DNA from 3 places in the Arthrobacter sp. Soil_C_49 genome. Region 1 is predicted to be linked to each of the others. Evidence: predicted binding sites of a transcription regulator. Region 1 holds the regulator's gene; each other region holds the start of a gene.

Region 1 (5,722 bases):
CTCGAGTCCCTCGAGGACAAAGCGCCCTTCCGGTACCATCCGGTCCAGGGACCCGGACGCCGTGAAAAAGACGGGGTTGCTCACCGCTACAGGTTACCGAACCGGTCCCGGAGCTTGGCGAACATGCCGCCGCTGGCGGCCAGCTTGCCCTCCGTGATCTGCTCCCCGCGCAGCTTGGCGAGCTGGCGCAGCAGGTCTTCCTGGGCCGCGTCCAGCTTGGCCGGCGTCTCCACCTGCAGGTGGACCTTCAGGTCACCTCGGCCGTACCCGCGCAGGTGGGTGACGCCCAGCCCGCGCAGGGTGATGATCTCGCCGGACTGGGTTCCTGCCTTGACGTCGATGTCCTGGGGACCGTCGAAGGTTTCCAGGGTGACGTCGGTTCCCAGCGCGGCTGCAGTCATGGGGATGTTCAAGGTGGCGTGCAGGTCGTCGCCTTCGCGGACGTACGTGGCGTCGTTGTTGACCCGGATTTCAACGTACAGGTCACCTGCGGGGCCGCCGGCAGGACCGGCCTCGCCCTGGCCGGAGAGCTGGATGCGGGTGCCGGTGGCCACACCGGCGGGAACCTTAATGGTCAGCGAACGGCGGCTGCGGATGCGGCCCTGCCCGTTGCACTCGTTGCAGGGGTCCTTGATGACAGTTCCGAAACCTTCGCAGGTGCCGCACGGGGCCGCCGTCATCACCTGGCCCAGGATGGACCGGACCGCGCGCTGGACCTGGCCGCTGCCGCCGCAGATATCGCAGCGCTCGGGGTGGGTGCCCGGCCGGCAGCACGAGCCCTCGCAGGTGGGGCAGACTACTGCGGTATCCACTTCAAGCTTCTTGTTGACGCCGAACACGGCGTCGCGCAGTTCGATCCGGACGCTGATGAGCGCGTCCTGGCCGCGCCGGACCCGCGATGCGGGGCCGGTGGAACCGCCGGCACCGAAGAACGTGTCGAAGATGTCCTGGAAGGCGAAGCCCTGGCCTGCGTACGCCCCGCCGCCGAATCCGTTGTCCGTGCCGTTCTCGTTGCCCGTGGTGTCGTACACCCGGCGCTTCTGCGGATCGGAGAGAACTTCGTAGGCGTGGGTCACGGCCTTGAAGCGGTCTGCAACGTCCTCACCGGGATTTACGTCGGGGTGGAGGGTGCGGGCCAGCTTGCGGTAGGCCTTCTTGATCTCTTCCCCGGTAGCATCCGGTGAGACTCCAAGGACTTCGTAGTGGCTGCTCAAAGTTCGTATCTCTTCCTTGTTGTTTTGCCTGCAGCTGTACTGCCGGCGCTACTGTTCTTGGCTGGGAGCCGGACGGCGCGGGTCAGGGTCCCAAAATCCGTGACAGGTACCGGGCGACGGCCCTGACCGCGGCCATCGTGGTGGGATAGTCCATCCTGGTGGGCCCCAGGATGCCGATCTTCGCGACGCTGTCCGGCCCGTATCCCGTGGCGACCACCGAAGCCTCCGCCAGCCCGTCATACGGGTTCTCGCGGCCGATGCTGACGGCCACGCCCCGGTGGTCCTGCGCCATCTCGCTCAGGAGCCGCAGCATCACCACCTGTTCCTCCAGCGCCTCCAGCACAGGTCCGATGCTGAGCGGAAAATCCACGTTGGAACGGGCAAGGTTGGCTGTACCGGCCATCACCATGCGGTCCTCGCGGCTGTTGTGGGCCAGGGCTTCCAGTCCGTGCGCCAGCGCCTGGGCTGCCTGCCGCTGCGCGGGAGCGGCGCCGGACACCACTCCGGGCAGGGACTGCGTGAGCTGGCTCAGTGCCGTCCCGCCGAGGGATGCCAGGAAATGCGTGCGCAGCGTGGCCAGGACGTCATCGCCCATGTCCTGCCCGACGTCGATGACCCGCTGCTCCACTTTGCCGCTGTTGGCGATCAGCACCACCAGCACCTTCCGCGGCGCCAGGAGGACGAATTCAATATGGCGGACCAGTGCGCGGTTGAGGTGCGGGTACTGGACCACCGCCACCTGGTTGGTCAGCTGGGACAGCAGCCGGACCGTGCGCTCCAGGACGTCGTCGAGATCATCGGCGCCTTCCAGGAGCGACTGGATGGCACGCCGCTCTGCCTGGGACAGAGGTTTGACCGCGGAAATCTGGTCCACGAAGAGCCGGTAGCCCTTGTCCGTGGGAATCCGGCCTGCGCTGGTGTGCGGGGCCGTGATCAGCCCTTCGTCCTCAAGCGCGGCCATGTCATTGCGAATGGTGGCGCTGGAGACACCAAGATGGTGCCGTTCCACCAGGGCCTTGGACCCGACGGGCTCGCGCGAGTGGACGTAGTCCTCCACGATGGCCCGCAGTACTTCAAGCTTGCGCGGCTCGCTCACACTCCACCTCCATCCAGGGATCAGGGCAGCCGTTCCGCCCGCACCGTACCTCACAGGGGTTAGCACTCGACATGCCTAAGTGCTAACAGTCTATTATGACTCGCCCCGTTGTTAGCATTGGTACCGCTCCGGGCGAAATTCCGGGCCCGGATCCAGCACGAAGCGGAGTTCATCCATGCAATACCAGAACTGGGGAGCCCAGGACCTGACCGCGCCCGCACGGACGCAACTGCCCGAAGTGCCGGCAGAGCGGGGAATGGTGCTGGAGGAGGTCCAGTCCGGCTGGGTCGGGGCGGTCACCCGGGTGGAAAAATCGGGCGGCATGCATGTGGTGGCCCTGGAGGACCGCCGGGGCAAGTCGCGGTCCTTCCGGCTGGGCTTCGGTTTCCTCCTGGAAGGCCAGCCGATCCGGCTAATGCCGCCAGCACCCAAGCAGGCCGGCGGCCCGGCCGCCGGGCGGACAGCGTCCGGTTCGGTGCGGGTGGCCGGGCAGCGCGCGCAGGTGGCCAAGGCGAGCCGCATCTGGGTGGAGGGAAAGCACGACGCCGAACTGGTGGAAAAGGTCTGGGGAGACGACCTCCGAGTGGAGGGCATCGTCGTCGAGCCCCTGCACGGCATTGATGACCTGGCCGCGGCCGTTGCCGGCTTCAATCCCGGTCCCGGCCGGCGCCTGGGCGTGCTGGTGGACCACCTGGTGCCCGACTCCAAGGAGTCGCGCATTGCCGATGCCGTGATGGCATCCCCCGGAGCTGCCGGCAACGTCCTGATTGTCGGCCACCCCTACGTGGACGTGTGGCAGGCGATCCGTCCGGCCGTCCTGGGTATTGAGACGTGGCCTGAAGTGCCCCGCGGTCAGGACTGGAAGACCGGTATCCTCAGGGCATTCGGCTGGCCGCACTCCACCAAGGAAGACATCGGGCTGGGATGGCAGAAACTGCTGGGCGCGGTCCGCACCTACGCGGACCTGGAAGCGTCGTTGCTGGGCCGGGTGGAGGAAGTGATCGATTTCCTCACGGTCCCTTAGGGCAGGCGCGGACGCCTGCACCAAGTATTCTTGGTACTGCGGTATCTGCCGATGGCGGCGCCGCAGCAGATATTGGCATTCTTAGTCGGCAGCATTGCACTTTCGAAGGAACAGACTGTGGCAGAAAACGCACGCGATCACAGGGACAGCCAGGGCGGCCAGGGCCGTTCGGAGTACCATGGCGTCCCGGCGAATGCCCTGCCCCTGACGGCCAGCGAGGACAGGCAGTGGGCTACGCTCTCGCACTTCGGCGGGATCCTGGGCTGCGTTCCTGCGCTCCTGATCTACTTGATCTTCCGTGACCGCGGCCCTTTTACCGCCCAGGAGTCCAAGGAGGCGCTGAACTTCAGCCTGCCTCCCACCATCGCCGCTGTGGTGGCCAATATCCTGGTGTTCGTGCCTGTGGTGGGCAACATCTTTGCCGTGGTCGCCACACTGATCTGGATCGCGCTGACCTGCTTCTCGGTGGCGGCCGGCATCCGCGTGAACCGCGGCCAGCCGTACCGGTACCAGTACAACCTCCGCTGGATCAAGTAATCCCCACCGGCACCCTAGCCTCGCTTCGCTTCGGCCAGGGAACCCTGCCGGCGTGGGCCCACCCGGGTGCATGCGCAGCATCGAGTTAACCTTCGATGGCTCCCTGGATGCCCTGATCCGGTCCGATTGGGCCAGGCTCGCTGACGCCGGCCTGCCAAGCCTCGCCTCGCATACAGCCCCAAGCAACCGCCCCCACATCACGCTGGCCGCGGGCAACAGCCTGTTGTTGGATGCCGATGCCCAGGATGTGTGGGCCGAGCTGCCCGTCGAGGCCCGGTTCTCCGGCGTCGTGGTTTTCCCATCTCAACAGGGCAAGTATGTGCTGGCACGGCTGGTGGTGCTGTCCAAGGCCCTGCTGGAACTTCATGCCGGCCTTCACCGGTTCAGCACGGGGGCGTTCGCCAATACCATGCCTGGCTCCTGGACCCCGCATGTCACGCTCGCACGCCGGATTCCCGGCCACCTGCTCGGGGCTGCCATGGACTGCGTGGACGTGCGGGCGGAAGGGCAATGCATCGAAGCCAGGCTCTGGGACAGCACCACCCGGACCATCACCCGCCTGGGCGGTCAGCCGCCCCAGGACTGACGAGGTTCCACCGGCGTGGCGGCTCCTGCGCAAAGCCGGCGGGGCGGATCAGTCCGGCAGGACCCGGCGAACCACCGCGTCGGCCAGCAGCCTGCCTTTGAGGGTCAGGACGAGCCGCCCCTGGAAGGCTGCCGCCGGCTCCACCAGACCGTCCGCGATCAGGCCTGCCACCTCGTGCCTGCCGGCTGCACCGAGCGCGGATACCGCCAGCCCGGAGTGCAGCCTCGCCTCGAGCATCACGCGCTCCACGTTCCGCGTTTCCGCGTCCAGGGTTTCCCGGCCGGCAGCAGGTGAGAGGCCCTGGGCCAGGCGGCCGGCGTAGGCGGTGGGGTGTTTGACGTTCCACCAGCGGACACCGCCCACATGCGAGTGCGCACCGGGACCGATCCCCCACCAGTCATCGCCACGCCAGTAGGCCAGGTTGTGCCGGCAGGCCTGCTCCGGTGTGCGGGCCCAGTTGCTGACCTCGTACCAGCCCAGGCCGGCTTCGGTAATCAGCTGGTCGGCCAGCTCATACTTGTCGGCGTGGTCGTCGTCGTCAATGCCGGGAACTTCGCCGCGGCGGATCTGGGCCGCCAGCTTGGTGCCGTCCTCAATGATCAGCGCGTAGGCGCTGATGTGGTCGGGCTCGTAGGACAGCGCGGTCTCCAGGGAGTGGCGCCAATCCGCGAGGGACTCCCCCGGGGTCCCGTAAATCAGGTCCAGGCTTACCGCAAGCCCTGCTTCCCGCGCCCAGCGGACCACCTGTGGGACGCGGCTCGGGGTGTGCGTCCGGTCCAGGACTTTCAGGACGTGCGGGACGGCGGACTGCATGCCGAAGGAGATCCTGGTGAACCCGGCTTCCTTCAGGACCGCGAGGGATTCCGGGGTGACCGAGTCGGGGTTGGCCTCGGTGGTGACCTCGGCGCCGTCCTCGATTCCCCACTCATCGATGGCGCGGCGGAGGATCAGGGCGAGGTCGGCTGCTGGCAGCAGCGTGGGCGTGCCCCCGCCGAAAAACACCGTGCTCAGCTTCCGTGCAGGAAGGCCCGACGCCGGGAGGACCTTCGCTGCCATGGTCACCTCTGCGGCGGCCGTCCGGGCGTACGCGTCCTGGGACGCTCCGCCGCCGAGTTCGGTGGCGGTGTAGGTGTTGAAGTCGCAGTAGCCGCAGCGCACGGCGCAGAACGGGATGTGGACGTACAGCCCGAACGCGCGGTCCGCCGCACCGTCCACTGCCTGTGCAGGCAGCAGGCCGTCCGACGGCGCCGGGTCGCCGAGGGGAA
Region 2 (5,722 bases), on a different contig from region 1:
TGGCTGCAGTGCCGCCGTCGACGGTGTCGTTGCCCTGGTCGATGACGCTGTCCTGGGTGGACTCAGCGTTCGCGTCGGCCACGATGCCCTGGTCGATCATGACGCCCTGGTCCGCCAGGGCCTGGGCGTCAGAGCCGTAGGAAAGGATGTTGGCAGAGGCAGCAGCGTCGATGGGCGCTGCCACGTTGGCGTTGGCTGCAACGGCGAGGTCGATGGGCGCTGCCGCATCGATGCCCAGGTCCAGATCCGCATTCAGGTCAAGGACCGAGGCCACTTCCTTGTCCGGCAGGGCCGTTACCTGTTCCGCGATCAGTTCGTCGTCGGTCAGGGGACGCATTTCCTGTTCCATGCTCACTCAAACCTCCACATACGGCGCCGGTTAACCTGCCCCCAGCGGGCAGCCGGCGCCAGACAATAGTAAGCATGATTACCTTCTTTGGGTACTGCGGAGGATCGGTCGCGCGTGAATGTTGCTGCTGGTCAGGGACGGTGGCGCAAGGTGGCTGACCGGGGCGAGGCCTGACTCGGCGGTAGTTAAGCACCTTCCCGCAAGGGCATTGACAGAGGCGGGCAGCGGGTCCAATCTGGCGCTGTGCCTGCCATTGCGCCGGCCAAGCCGGGCCGGCATCAGGTGCCTTTCAAAGGAGATTGCAGTGCCTGTTGTAGAAGAAAGCGTTGTCATCGCCAGGCCGCCGCAGGAGGTCTTCGACTTCCTGTCAAGATTCGAAAACATCGCAGTCTACGATTCCTCGGTCACCTCGTCCGGGCAGGTCGGGGACGGTCCTGTCGGGAAGGGTTCCCGGGGGCGCGGGACCAGCAAAGTCATGGGGCAGCAGTTCGACTGGGTTGTGGAGGTCGCCGAGTTCGATCCGCCGCGGCGCATGGTGTCCCGTTCGGTCGAGGGCAAGCTGGACTTTACCGTGACGTTTGATCTCGAACCGGCCGACGGCGGTACGCGGGTCACCCAGAGGATCGACGCCGCCTCCGGCCTGGGCGGGGTCTTCGGCAAGCTGGCGGACGCGCTGGTGGAGCGGGCCCAGGGGAGGACCGTCCGCGCCAATCTCGAAACCCTGGCCGAGTGGCTGGCGGAGCACCCGCAGGGCTAAGGCCGGACGCCGGGCGGGCGTGAGGCAAGCGAACAACGGCGGGGCCGCCCGCCGTCGTGCGCTTGCCCCTACTTCAGGCCCGCGCCCGGAAGCAGCTCCGTGGCTCCGAGGGAATCGGCGATGAAGGCGTAGTCCCAGGCCCGTTCGCGCCACTGGACGTAGCGGCCGGAGGCACCGCCGTGGCCGCCGTCCATTTCGATCTTCATCACGATCGGCTGGGTTCCGGTGGTCTTGTTCCGAAGCTCCTGCACCCACTTGGCGGGTTCCACGTAGAGGACCCGGGTGTCATTGAACGACGTCACGGCGGCGATCTTCGGGTAGGCGGCCTGGCGCACGTTCTCGTAAGGGGAGTAGGACTTCATGTAGGCGTAGACCGCGGGGTCCGTGATGGGGTTGCCCCACTCTTCCCACTCCAGCGCGGACAGGGGCAGGTCCGGATCCAGGATGCTGGTCAGCGGGTCCACAAACGGCACCTGCGCCACAACCGCGGCGTACTTTTCGGGTGCCATGTTCGCGATGGCACCCATGAGCAGCCCGCCGGCCGAGCCGCCCAGGGCAGCGATCCGGGAGGGATCCACCCAGCCGGAGCCGGCCAGCCAGTCGGTGGCGTCGATGAAATCGGTGAAGGTGTTCTTCTTGGTGAGCTTTTTGCCGTTCTCGTACCAGTGCCGGCCCAGCTCGCCGCCGCCGCGGATGTGGGCGATCACGAACACCACTCCGCGGTCCAGCAGGGACAGCCGCGCAATGCCGAAGCCCGGGTCCATGCTCATCTCATAGGAGCCGTACCCGTACACCAGGCCGGCCGCCGTCGAATCCTGCTTGACGGCCTTGTGCCGCAGCACCGAAAGCGGGATGCGGGTGCCGTCCTGGGCCTGCGCCCACTCGCGCGTGGCCACATAGTCGCTGCCGTCGTAGCCGCCCAACACCGGGCTTTCCTTGCGCAGCAGCAGCTCGCCGTCCGGCTGCTCCGCGGTGGGCAGCACGAAATCATAAACCCGCGACGGCGTGAAGTAGGACGTGTAACCCAGCCGGATCACCGGGGCCTCGTAGTCCGAACCGCCCACCCCCGCCGTGTACAGCTCTTCGTCGAACGCAGGCTCCACCGGCGGCTCCTGCGCGGCGGTGCCCAGCCCGGCCAGCCCGATCACCTGGACGCGCTCGATGGTGTCCTTGCGGATGGACACCACGAGGTGCGTGGAGGTGACGCCTGCGCCGTTGACGCGGACGTCGTCGGAATGTTCGACGACGGTGGCCCACTGCTGCTGGGCCAGCGGCTTCTGCAGCTCGGCCGGGTCCGCGAGGGAAACCATGGAGTTGACGGCGGCGCGGTTGTGGGTGAGCAGGATCTTTTCCGTCTTCCCGCCGTCCGGGCCGGGCAGCAGGAACGGTTCGGCTTCGTACAGCACCCGCTCGTTGCGGGAGATCACGGTGGTGAGCTCCTGGGCCGGGTCATCGAAGCGGAGCAGGCGGGTTTCGCTATACTCCGAGCAGCCGATGCCCAGCACCAGGTAGCGCCGGTCCCCGGAGAGCTCGAAGCCCAGCCACATGGCGGCGTCGTCCTCCTGGTAGATCACCACGTCTTCCTCGACGGAGGTGCCCAGGGTGTGCGCCTTGACCTGGTAGGGGCGCCAGGACTCGTCCACCACGGTGTAGAAGATGCGGGTGCCGTCCGGGGAGAAGGCGACACCGTAGAAGATGTTCTCGATGACGTCCGGCAGGAGTTCGCCGGTGCGGAGGTCCTTGATGCGCAGGGTGAAGCGTTCGTCGCCGCTGTTGTCCACGGCGTAGGCGTAGGTGTTGCCGTCCACGGTCACGGCCGTGCCGCCCACGGAGAAAAAGGGCTTGCCCTCCGCCTCGATGTTTCCGTCCAGCAGGACTTCCTCGCCGGGAATTTCGACGCCGGGCTCCACGCGGGGCGGCGTCCAGTCCTGTACCGGGTTGCCGGTGTCCTGTGCCTTGACCCGGCACTGGATGCCATACTCCTTGCCCTCCACGGAACGGCTGAAGTACCACCAGCCGTCCTTGCGGTGCGGGACGGAAAGGTCCGTTTCCTGCGTGCGGCCCTTGATCTCCTGGAAGATGGCCTCGCGCAGCGGCTCCTGGTGCGCGGTAACGGCTTCCTGGTAGGCATTCTCAGCCTTCAGGTGTTCCACGACCTCCGGGGATTCCTTCTCCCGCAGCCACTCGTAGTTGTCCACGAAGGTGTCCCCGTGGTGGGTGCGTTCGGTGGGGATCTTCTTGGCAACCGGGGGAGCGGGGGTGGCAGTCGCGGTGCCGGCGGAGTCCTGCAGCGGAGTCTGGGTCATGGTTTCAATATATAGACCCGCTCCGACAATGCACCGGCCGTTCGCTACCGGACGATAACGCCCCAGACCCGGGCGCACTTGTGGCCGCTGATGTGTAAACCCGGGCGCACTTGTGGCGCCAGGAGTGAGCGGGCGTATGCGGGGGCGCGGCATTAAGTGAGCGGGCGTTTGCGGGAGGGCAGCATTAGGTGAGCGGGCGTCGTATGGGGTCGGGTGCCCTAGTGGGGTTCGGGCCGCAGGCGTATCCTGTTCACGCTATGGCACATCCGCCCAGCGTGAGAGGGGAAGCATATGACCATCCCGCCAGTGCACGAGCCTGAACCGTTCCCGCCGGAACCAGGCCCGGACCAGCCCGATCCCACCCAGCCAGGCCATCCCGGCCCGCAGCCGCCCAATCCGTTCCCGACCCCGGAACCGCCGGGGCCGCTGCCCGTGCCGGACCCAGGGCCCACGCCGCTGCGCCCCGATCCCACCCGGAGCTGACCAGCCGAAACGCGCAACAGAAGGGACCTTCCCCACGCCGCGGAAGGCCCCTTCGCCGCTCCCGAAACCGGCGCCAAAATCAGGAAAAATTCCTCCGCCGAACCGCTTGCAGACCTACCGGCCCAGTGGTAAAAAATCTATATCAGCCAATACAGATTGGCTGGTAGCACAAACCATTGTTGGACCGTCTCTTACGAGGAGGGAAGCCATGTTGATGCGAACCGATCCGTTCCGCGAGCTGGACAGGCTGGCCCAGCAGGTCCTCGGCACGGCAGCGCGCCCGGCAGCAATGCCCATGGACGCTTGGCGTGAGGACCAGGAATTCGTCGTCGCCTTTGATCTGCCCGGAGTCGCACTGGATTCAGTGGATCTTGATGTGGAACGGAATGTCCTGACGGTGCGGGCCGAGCGTCCCGACCCCGCGGGCAAGGATACCGAGTTGATCGCCTCCGAACGGCCGCGCGGCGTCTTCAGTCGTCAGCTGATCCTCGGGGACACGCTGGATACCGATAACGTCAAGGCAAGCTATGACGCCGGTGTCCTGACGCTGCGGATTCCTGTCGCCGAAAAGGCCAAGCCGCGCAAGATCGAAATTGAAACGAAGGGGGCAAAGCAGGAAATCGCCGCCTAGTTTCATCAGGATCGGGACGTCGGGTATTCATTTATTGCTGACTGCCTTTTGGGCGGATCGCTAGTATGCACGCCACAGCGCTTAAAGCGCATCGGCAGCCTACGCCTGAACCTCCCGATACGGTGGCCCCCGGCTTCAGCCGGGGGCCATCCCATGCCGTCTCCAGCCCCGGAAGGCAACGCGGGGTCGGATCCGGCCCAATAAATCGGAAACATTGGGCTGAAAGTGACCCCGCGTTGCCCCAGTGGCGGCTCAGGTGTTGAGCTCGAGCATCAGCGCCGGGAGCTCGTCGGCGAGTTCGCGGGCAAGGAAACCGAGGGGCCCCATCCTGCTGGCCAGCCGATCGGCCGCGGCAGCGTGGAGGTGCGTTCCCCAGCACGCGGCCTGCGCATTGCTGGTACCCCGCGCACGGAGGCCTGTGATAGCCCCGGCCAGCACATCACCGCTTCCCGATGTCCCCAGTCCGCCATAGCCTGTGGTGATTTTCCACAGTTCGGACTCTTCCGGTGCATCCCCTCCGGAGGGCCGGGCGATGAGTCCCTGGCAGCTCACCACCGCCTGGAATTTGTCCGCAATCGCGGCCACATCCGCCGCCAGGTCGTCCACCTCCCGCTCCAGCAGGATCGCGGCTTCCTTGGGATTAGGGGTGAGGATCAGCCGCCCCTTCCACGGTTCCAGCAGGTCGGCCACCTTCAGCAGCCCGCCCAGGGCAAAGGCGTCGAGTACGACGGCGGGACCTCCATTTGCTGTCCCGCCACCAGGGCGCGAATCACCTGAGCGGGACCCGGAGCCAGCCTCGCGCTCCAAGAGGACACGCAGCAGCTCCTCGGCAAGGTCAGGATCGTCCAGGCCCGGACCCACCAGCATCGCATCGGCACCGTCGAGATAGGATGCGATCCGTTCCAGCCCCCGACCTGTTACCGACCCATCGGTAGTTTCGGGCAACCCTATCGCCCCGCATTCGGGGAGGGCCACTGCCACCTGAACAGCCACCGACTCCGCCACAGCAAGGCTGAGCTTTCCCGCCCCGGCCCGCAGCGCAGCGGTTCCTGCCAGCAGGGCCGCACCGGGCGTGGCCCGTGCACCGCCGATCACCAGGACCGAGCCGCGTGAATACTTGTCCTCGCCGGCGGCCGGCAGCGGCCAGTCGCGCAGCAGCGACGGCGTTACCAGCGTTGGGTCACTTGGGGTGGACA
Region 3 (5,722 bases), on a different contig from region 1:
CGTCGATCGCGATCTCGACGACCGTGACAGGCTCTACCCAGACGGTCCCGGCGGTGTGGCGCACCTCGAGCTCCTGGAACCGCTTCGTCTGCCATTGCAGCAGCGCGTCCGTGAGGCCCTTGAAGGTCTTGCCCACCATCACATAACCGCCGGGTTCGCCGAACTCGCCGGCGGGGTCCAGCGCGCCCAGATGCAGGTTGGAAAGCAAACCGGTGCGCCGTCCCGACCCCCACTCACAGGCGAGCACCACCAAGTCGTAGGTGAGCACCGGCTTCACCTTGATCCAGTTGGAACCACGCCTGCCGGCCGCGTAGGCCGACCCCACCGCCTTCACCATCACACCCTCGTGGCCAGCCGCGAGCGCATCACGGGAGACCTGCCCGGCAACAGCGGCATCGGCGGTGATCTCGCCCGGGATCCGGTGCCCGGGGGCGATGCGTTCGAGCAGTCCAATGCGCGTGGACAGCGGCTCGTCCAGCAGGTCGCGCCCGTCAAGGTGCAGCACGTCGAAGAACCACGGGTGCAACAGGGTGGTGCGCGCCGCATCGGCCCCGAAACGGGACATGGTCTCCTGGAATGGCCGCGGCCCGCCGTCCTCGTCCAGGGCGAGGGTCTCGCCGTCGAGGATCACGTCGCGCACCGGCAGGCCGCGCACCACCTGCACTACCTCGGGCAGGCGGTGGGTCACGTCGGCGAGGGTGCGGGTGAAGATGCGGACATCGTCCCCGACGCGGTGCACCTGGATGCGGGCGCCGTCGAGCTTGTATTCCACGGAGGCTTCGCCCGTGACCTCCAGCGCCGCGTCCACGCTGGCCGCGGTGGCGGCGAGCATGGGCTGTACGGGACGGCCCACAACGAGGCCGACGGCGTCGAGTTGCTCCGCGGTGCCGGTGAGCGCCAGCTGGGCGGTCCCGCCAAGGTCGCCGGAGAGCATGGCCGCGCGGCGTACCGCGCCGGCAGGCCGGTCGGCAGCTTTGGCCACCGCGTCGGTGAGTACGCCCTCCAGCGCACCGGTCCGCAGTTCTCCCAGCAGCACGCCGGCGATAAATGCCTGCTCACGCTCTGTGGCCGCCGCGGTCAACGCGCGAAGGGTGGCGGCACGTTCAGCGGCGGAACCGGCGCCGGCAGCGGCGAGCAGCCGGTCCAGCGCAGCGTCCACGTCGGCCACCGTGAGGCTCGGCTCAGCAGCGGGCTCCCCCATCGCCGCGGACATGCCGCGCCACCCGATCCCCACCCGGCCCTGGCGCGGCCGGGCCACCAGCAAGCCCACCGCCGTCGCTATGTCCGCGGGGTCCAGCCGGCGCAGCAGGTCCGCCAGGGCCGCCACCTTGGCCAGCCGGGAGCGGGTGGATGCGACGGCATCCGTGGTCTTCACAAGCTCGTCGAGCAGCATGGGATCAGTCTGCCACGGGCGCTGGACAGGGCCCGGACCCTGCTCCAGACTGGACGCGTGGGAATCATCGTCGCGAACTTGTTCCTTACCCTTGACGGCGTCTACCAGGCGCCCGGCGGCCGGGAAGAGGACACTGAGGGCAACTTCGCCTTCGGCGGCTGGCAGGCGCCGGTGTCCGATGACGAGGCCGGAGCCGCCATCGGCGAGGAGATCGCCAAGATTGACGCCCTGCTCCTGGGCCGGAAGACCTACGACATCTTCGCCGCCTACTGGCCCCACCAGTCCGATGAAATCGGTGGCACGCTCAACCGCGTGCCGAAGTTCGTTGTGTCCAAGAGCCTGACCGCTCCGGGCTGGGCGGGCACTACGGTGCTGCCGGACGCCACGGCTGCAGGAAGGCTTCGCGACGAGTACGGCGAGGTGCACATGTTCGGCAGCGGCGTCCTCATCCGTTCCCTGCTGGCGGCTGACGTTCTCGACCGCCTCCACATCTGGCTCTATCCGGTGACCTTGGGGCAGGGAAAACGCCTCTTCGATGCCGGAACCATCCCCGCTTCCTTCCGCCTCGCCGAGCCGGCACGAAGCTTCCCGAAAGGGGCGGTGTCACTGGTGTACGAGCGCGCGGGCGACGTTGAGACCCGGGAGATGGGCTAGCGCCTTGGCCAAGGTCATCGCGGCCATCACCACCTCGGTGGACGGTTTTATTACCGGCCCCGACGACGGGCCGGCTTACGGCCTGGGCAAGGGCGGGGAGCGGCTGCACTACTGGGTGATGGGCGGCCCCTGGACCTACGACGGCGGACACGACTTCGCGATGCAGGGCCCCGGGCACAAAAAACCGGCCCAGCTGATGCTGGACCGGTTTCTTGTGACTGCTGGACAGGGCAACGCTAGTGGCTGTGGCCTGCGTGCTCGTCTTCCTCGGCAGGCTTCTCTGCAACAAGGGTCTCGGTGGTGAGAACCAGGGCAGCGATGGAAGCTGCGTTGCGGAGGGCTGCGCGGGTGACCTTGACGGGGTCAATCACGCCGGCGGCGATCAGGTCCTCGTACTCGCCCGACTTGGCGTTGAAGCCGTTGTTGATGTCGAGGTCTGCAACCTTGGCGGTGATGACGTAGCCGTCGAAGCCGGCGTTCTGGGCGATCCAGCGCAGCGGCTGGACCAGGGCGCGGCGGACAATGCCCACAGCAGCGGCGGCGTCGCCTTCCAGTGCCTTGACGGCAGGGTCCTCATCCAGTGCCTTGAGGGCGTGGATCAGGGCAGAGCCGCCGCCGGCCACGATGCCTTCTTCGAGGGCAGCGCGGGTGGAGGACACAGCGTCCTCGATGCGGTGCTTCTTTTCCTTCAGCTCAACCTCGGTGGCTGCGCCGACCTTGATCACGCCGATGCCGCCGGCCAGCTTGGCCAGGCGTTCCTGGAGCTTTTCCTTGTCCCAGTCGGAGTCGGTGCGGGTCAGCTCGGCACGCAGCTGTGCCACGCGGGCTGCCACATCCTCGGCCGTACCGGCGCCGTCAACGATGGTGGTGTTGTCCTTGGTGACCGTGATGCGGCGGGCGGTACCCAGCACCTCGAGGCCAACGGTGTCCAGGCTCAGGCCCAGCTCCGGGGACACAACCTGCGCGCCGGTGAGGGTGGCGATGTCCTGCAGCATGGCCTTGCGGCGGTCGCCGAAGCCCGGAGCCTTGACGGCAACCACGTTCAGGGTGCCGCGGATGCGGTTGACGATCAGCGTGGACAGGGCCTCGCCGTCAACGTCTTCGGCAATGATGAACAGCGGCTTGCCGGCCTGAAGGGCCTTCTCCAGCAGCGGCAGGAATTCCTGCAGCGAGGAGATCTTGCCCTGGTTGATCAGGATGAGGGCGTCCTCGAGGACTGCTTCCTGGCGGTCCGCATCCGTGATGAAGTACGGGGACAGGTAGCCCTTGTCGAACTGCATGCCCTCGGTGAGGACCAGTTCGGTCTGGGTGGTGGAGGATTCCTCGATGGTGATCACACCATCCTTGCCAACCTTGCCGAAGGCCTCGGCCAGGAGCTCGCCAACCTCGTCGCTCTGGGCGGAGATGGCTGCAACGCTGGCCACCTGGGTGCCTTCAACGGGGCGGGCGTTCTCCAGCAGGCGGGCGGCCACGGCTTCCACGGAAACCTCGATGCCGCGCTTGATCTGGCCGGGGGCGGCGCCTGCCGCTACGTTGCGCAGGCCTTCCTTGACCAGGGCCTGGGCCAGGACCGTTGCGGTGGTGGTGCCGTCGCCGGCAACATCGTTGGTCTTGGTGGCAACTTCCTTGGCCAGCTGGGCACCAAGGTTCTCGTACGGGTCGTCCAGCTCAACTTCGCGGGCGATGGTGACGCCGTCATTCGTGATGGTGGGCGCGCCCCACTTCTTGTCCAGGACAACGTTGCGGCCGCGCGGGCCCAGCGTTACCTTGACGGTGTTGGCGAGCTTATCGATGCCGGCTTCAAGAGACCGGCGTGCAGCGTCGTTAAACGCAAGCTGCTTTGCCATGGTTCAGTCCTTTCAAGACAGAACCCCGCACAGCTGACCAGCAGAAGGCATGACCAGCGGCGCGGGGATCCGAAAGAGTTACTTTACGACGATCGCCAGGACGTCGCGGGCGGACAGCACGAGGTATTCGGTGCCGCTGTGCTTGACTTCGGTTCCGCCGTACTTGGAGTAGATAACAACGTCGCCTTCGGCAACGTCGAGCGGGACGCGGTTGCCGTTGTCGTCAAAGCGGCCGGGGCCTACTGCAACAACTTCGCCTTCCTGGGGCTTCTCCTGCGCGGAGTCCGGGATAACCAGGCCGGAAGCCGTGGTCTGCTCGGCTTCGAGCGGGCGGACAACAATACGATCCTCAAGAGGCTTAATAGAGACCGACACTCGGACCTCTCCTTTTCGTCAGCAAATTCGTGGACTGGAAAGCTTTCCCGACCTGGCTGGCAAACCGTCGTCGCGGTGCCGGCAGCAGCCTGGCTGGCAGCTCTTCATGTATTAGCACCCTCCTAGGGAGAGTGCTAATGAAGACTCTATGTAAGGGTTAGCACTCGGTCAAGGCGAGTGCCAGAGTTTTCGTCATCTGCGAACCCCGGCTGTGTACATTTGACCGGTGCGTGCTGCTGTATATCTGATCCTTGCCACCCTCTTCTGGGCCGGAAACTTCGTTGTGGGCCATGCCGCCATGGAGACCATGCAGCCGCTGCAGCTGACCTACTGGCGTTGGGCCCTGGCAGCGGTGCCGCTGCTGGTCCTCGCGCAGTTGGTGGAACGTCCGGACTGGCGGAGCATCCTTCGCCGCTGGCCCGTCCTGCTGCTCCTGAGTTGCCTGGGAATGAGTGCCTACACGCTGCTGCTCTACAGCGCGCTGGGCCACACCTCGGCCTTGAACGCGTCGCTGGTGACGGCAGCCAACCCCGCATTGATCGTGGTGCTGGCCGTGGTCCTGCTGCGGGACAGGCCCCGGCCGCTTGGCTGGGCGGGAATCGGGCTGGGCCTGGCCGGGGTCCTGCTGGTCCTTACCGGCGGCGACTTCCACCGGCTGCTGACCTTTTCCATCAACACAGGTGAACTGCTGATCCTCGCCGCCATTACCGTGTGGGGCCTCTACACCATCATCGGGCGGAGGGTGGATGTCCCGGCGATCACGTCCACGGCAGTCCAGGTGGCGATGGCCGCCGTCGTTCTGACCCCTGTTGCCCTCATCACCGGGGCCGGCCTGCCGGCGACCACTGCGGAGGGCTGGTCCCTGGCGTTCATCGCCTTGTTTCCGTCGCTGGGTTCCTACCTGCTGTGGAACCTTGCCCTGAAGCGCACCACGGCAGCCAATGCGGGCAACTACCTGAACCTGATCGCCGTGTTCACCGCGATCATCACTGTTGCCATGGGCCAGCCCATCACCCTGCCGCAGATCCTCGGCGGCGTCCTGGTGATTTCGGGAGTCCTGCTGACGAGTGCCGGCGGGCCTCAGCGTCCGAGGTCGTCGAAGTCGACGTCCTCCCCGCCGTCGCCCTCGCCCGATCCGGAGTTCCGGGCACGGTAAAGCACCACTCCTGCCCCTGCCGTCACCAGGAGCGCGGCAACCAGCACGGCGATGCTTCCGGCGCGGGCGCCGTCGTACAGTCCGCGGATGTCCTGCGCTTCCTGTGTGTCATCCGCGATGTTGTTGCCGCCCACGGAGTAGACGGTGGCATTGAAGGTATCCAGGAAGAAGATCACCACCAGGAGTCCGATGCACACCACGGCCACCAGGGCCCCGGTGATCAGCGCCGTCCGGGCGAATCTGGCGGGGCCCCTGTCCTTGGCTGGTTCTTCGGACTGCCGGGGGCCTGCGCTCTCT

The links. The regulator HrcA, encoded in region 1, represses chaperone genes, less so after heat shock. The targets are predictions, from matches to a motif close to TTNGCACTCGNNNNNNNCGAGTGCNAA.
Region 2: AC3A4Z_RS15220 (Hsp20/alpha crystallin family protein) is a predicted target of HrcA. The motif match lies at 4,001-4,027, and genes of this name have one in related genera.
Region 3: groES (co-chaperone GroES) is a predicted target of HrcA. The motif match lies at 4,427-4,453, and genes of this name have one in related genera.

What each region holds. Positions count from the first base shown of each region.
Region 1 is NZ_JBDGJZ010000001.1:596,197-601,918, forward strand. It holds gene AC3A4Z_RS02775 (16S rRNA (uracil(1498)-N(3))-methyltransferase) at 1-84, opposite strand, end outside; gene dnaJ (molecular chaperone DnaJ) at 87-1,214, opposite strand; gene hrcA (heat-inducible transcriptional repressor HrcA) at 1,297-2,310, opposite strand; gene AC3A4Z_RS02790 (DUF3097 domain-containing protein) at 2,486-3,334, shown strand; gene AC3A4Z_RS02795 (DUF4870 domain-containing protein) at 3,452-3,871, shown strand; gene AC3A4Z_RS02800 (2'-5' RNA ligase family protein) at 3,924-4,457, shown strand; gene hemW (radical SAM family heme chaperone HemW) at 4,506-5,722, opposite strand, start outside.
Region 2 is NZ_JBDGJZ010000009.1:100,221-105,942, forward strand. It holds gene AC3A4Z_RS15200 (peptidoglycan-binding protein) at 1-349, opposite strand, end outside; gene AC3A4Z_RS15205 (SRPBCC family protein) at 654-1,106, shown strand; gene AC3A4Z_RS15210 (S9 family peptidase) at 1,175-3,412, opposite strand; gene AC3A4Z_RS15215 (hypothetical protein) at 3,704-3,895, shown strand; gene AC3A4Z_RS15220 (Hsp20/alpha crystallin family protein) at 4,104-4,526, shown strand; gene AC3A4Z_RS15225 (ADP-dependent NAD(P)H-hydrate dehydratase) at 4,779-5,722, opposite strand, start outside; gene AC3A4Z_RS15230 (histidine phosphatase family protein) at 5,707-5,722, opposite strand, start outside.
Region 3 is NZ_JBDGJZ010000002.1:346,579-352,300, reverse strand. It holds gene AC3A4Z_RS05035 (ATP-dependent DNA ligase) at 1-1,393, opposite strand, end outside; gene AC3A4Z_RS05030 (dihydrofolate reductase family protein) at 1,451-2,047, shown strand; gene groL (chaperonin GroEL) at 2,284-3,894, opposite strand; gene groES (co-chaperone GroES) at 3,973-4,269, opposite strand; gene AC3A4Z_RS05015 (DMT family transporter) at 4,496-5,425, shown strand; gene AC3A4Z_RS05010 (hypothetical protein) at 5,350-5,722, opposite strand, start outside.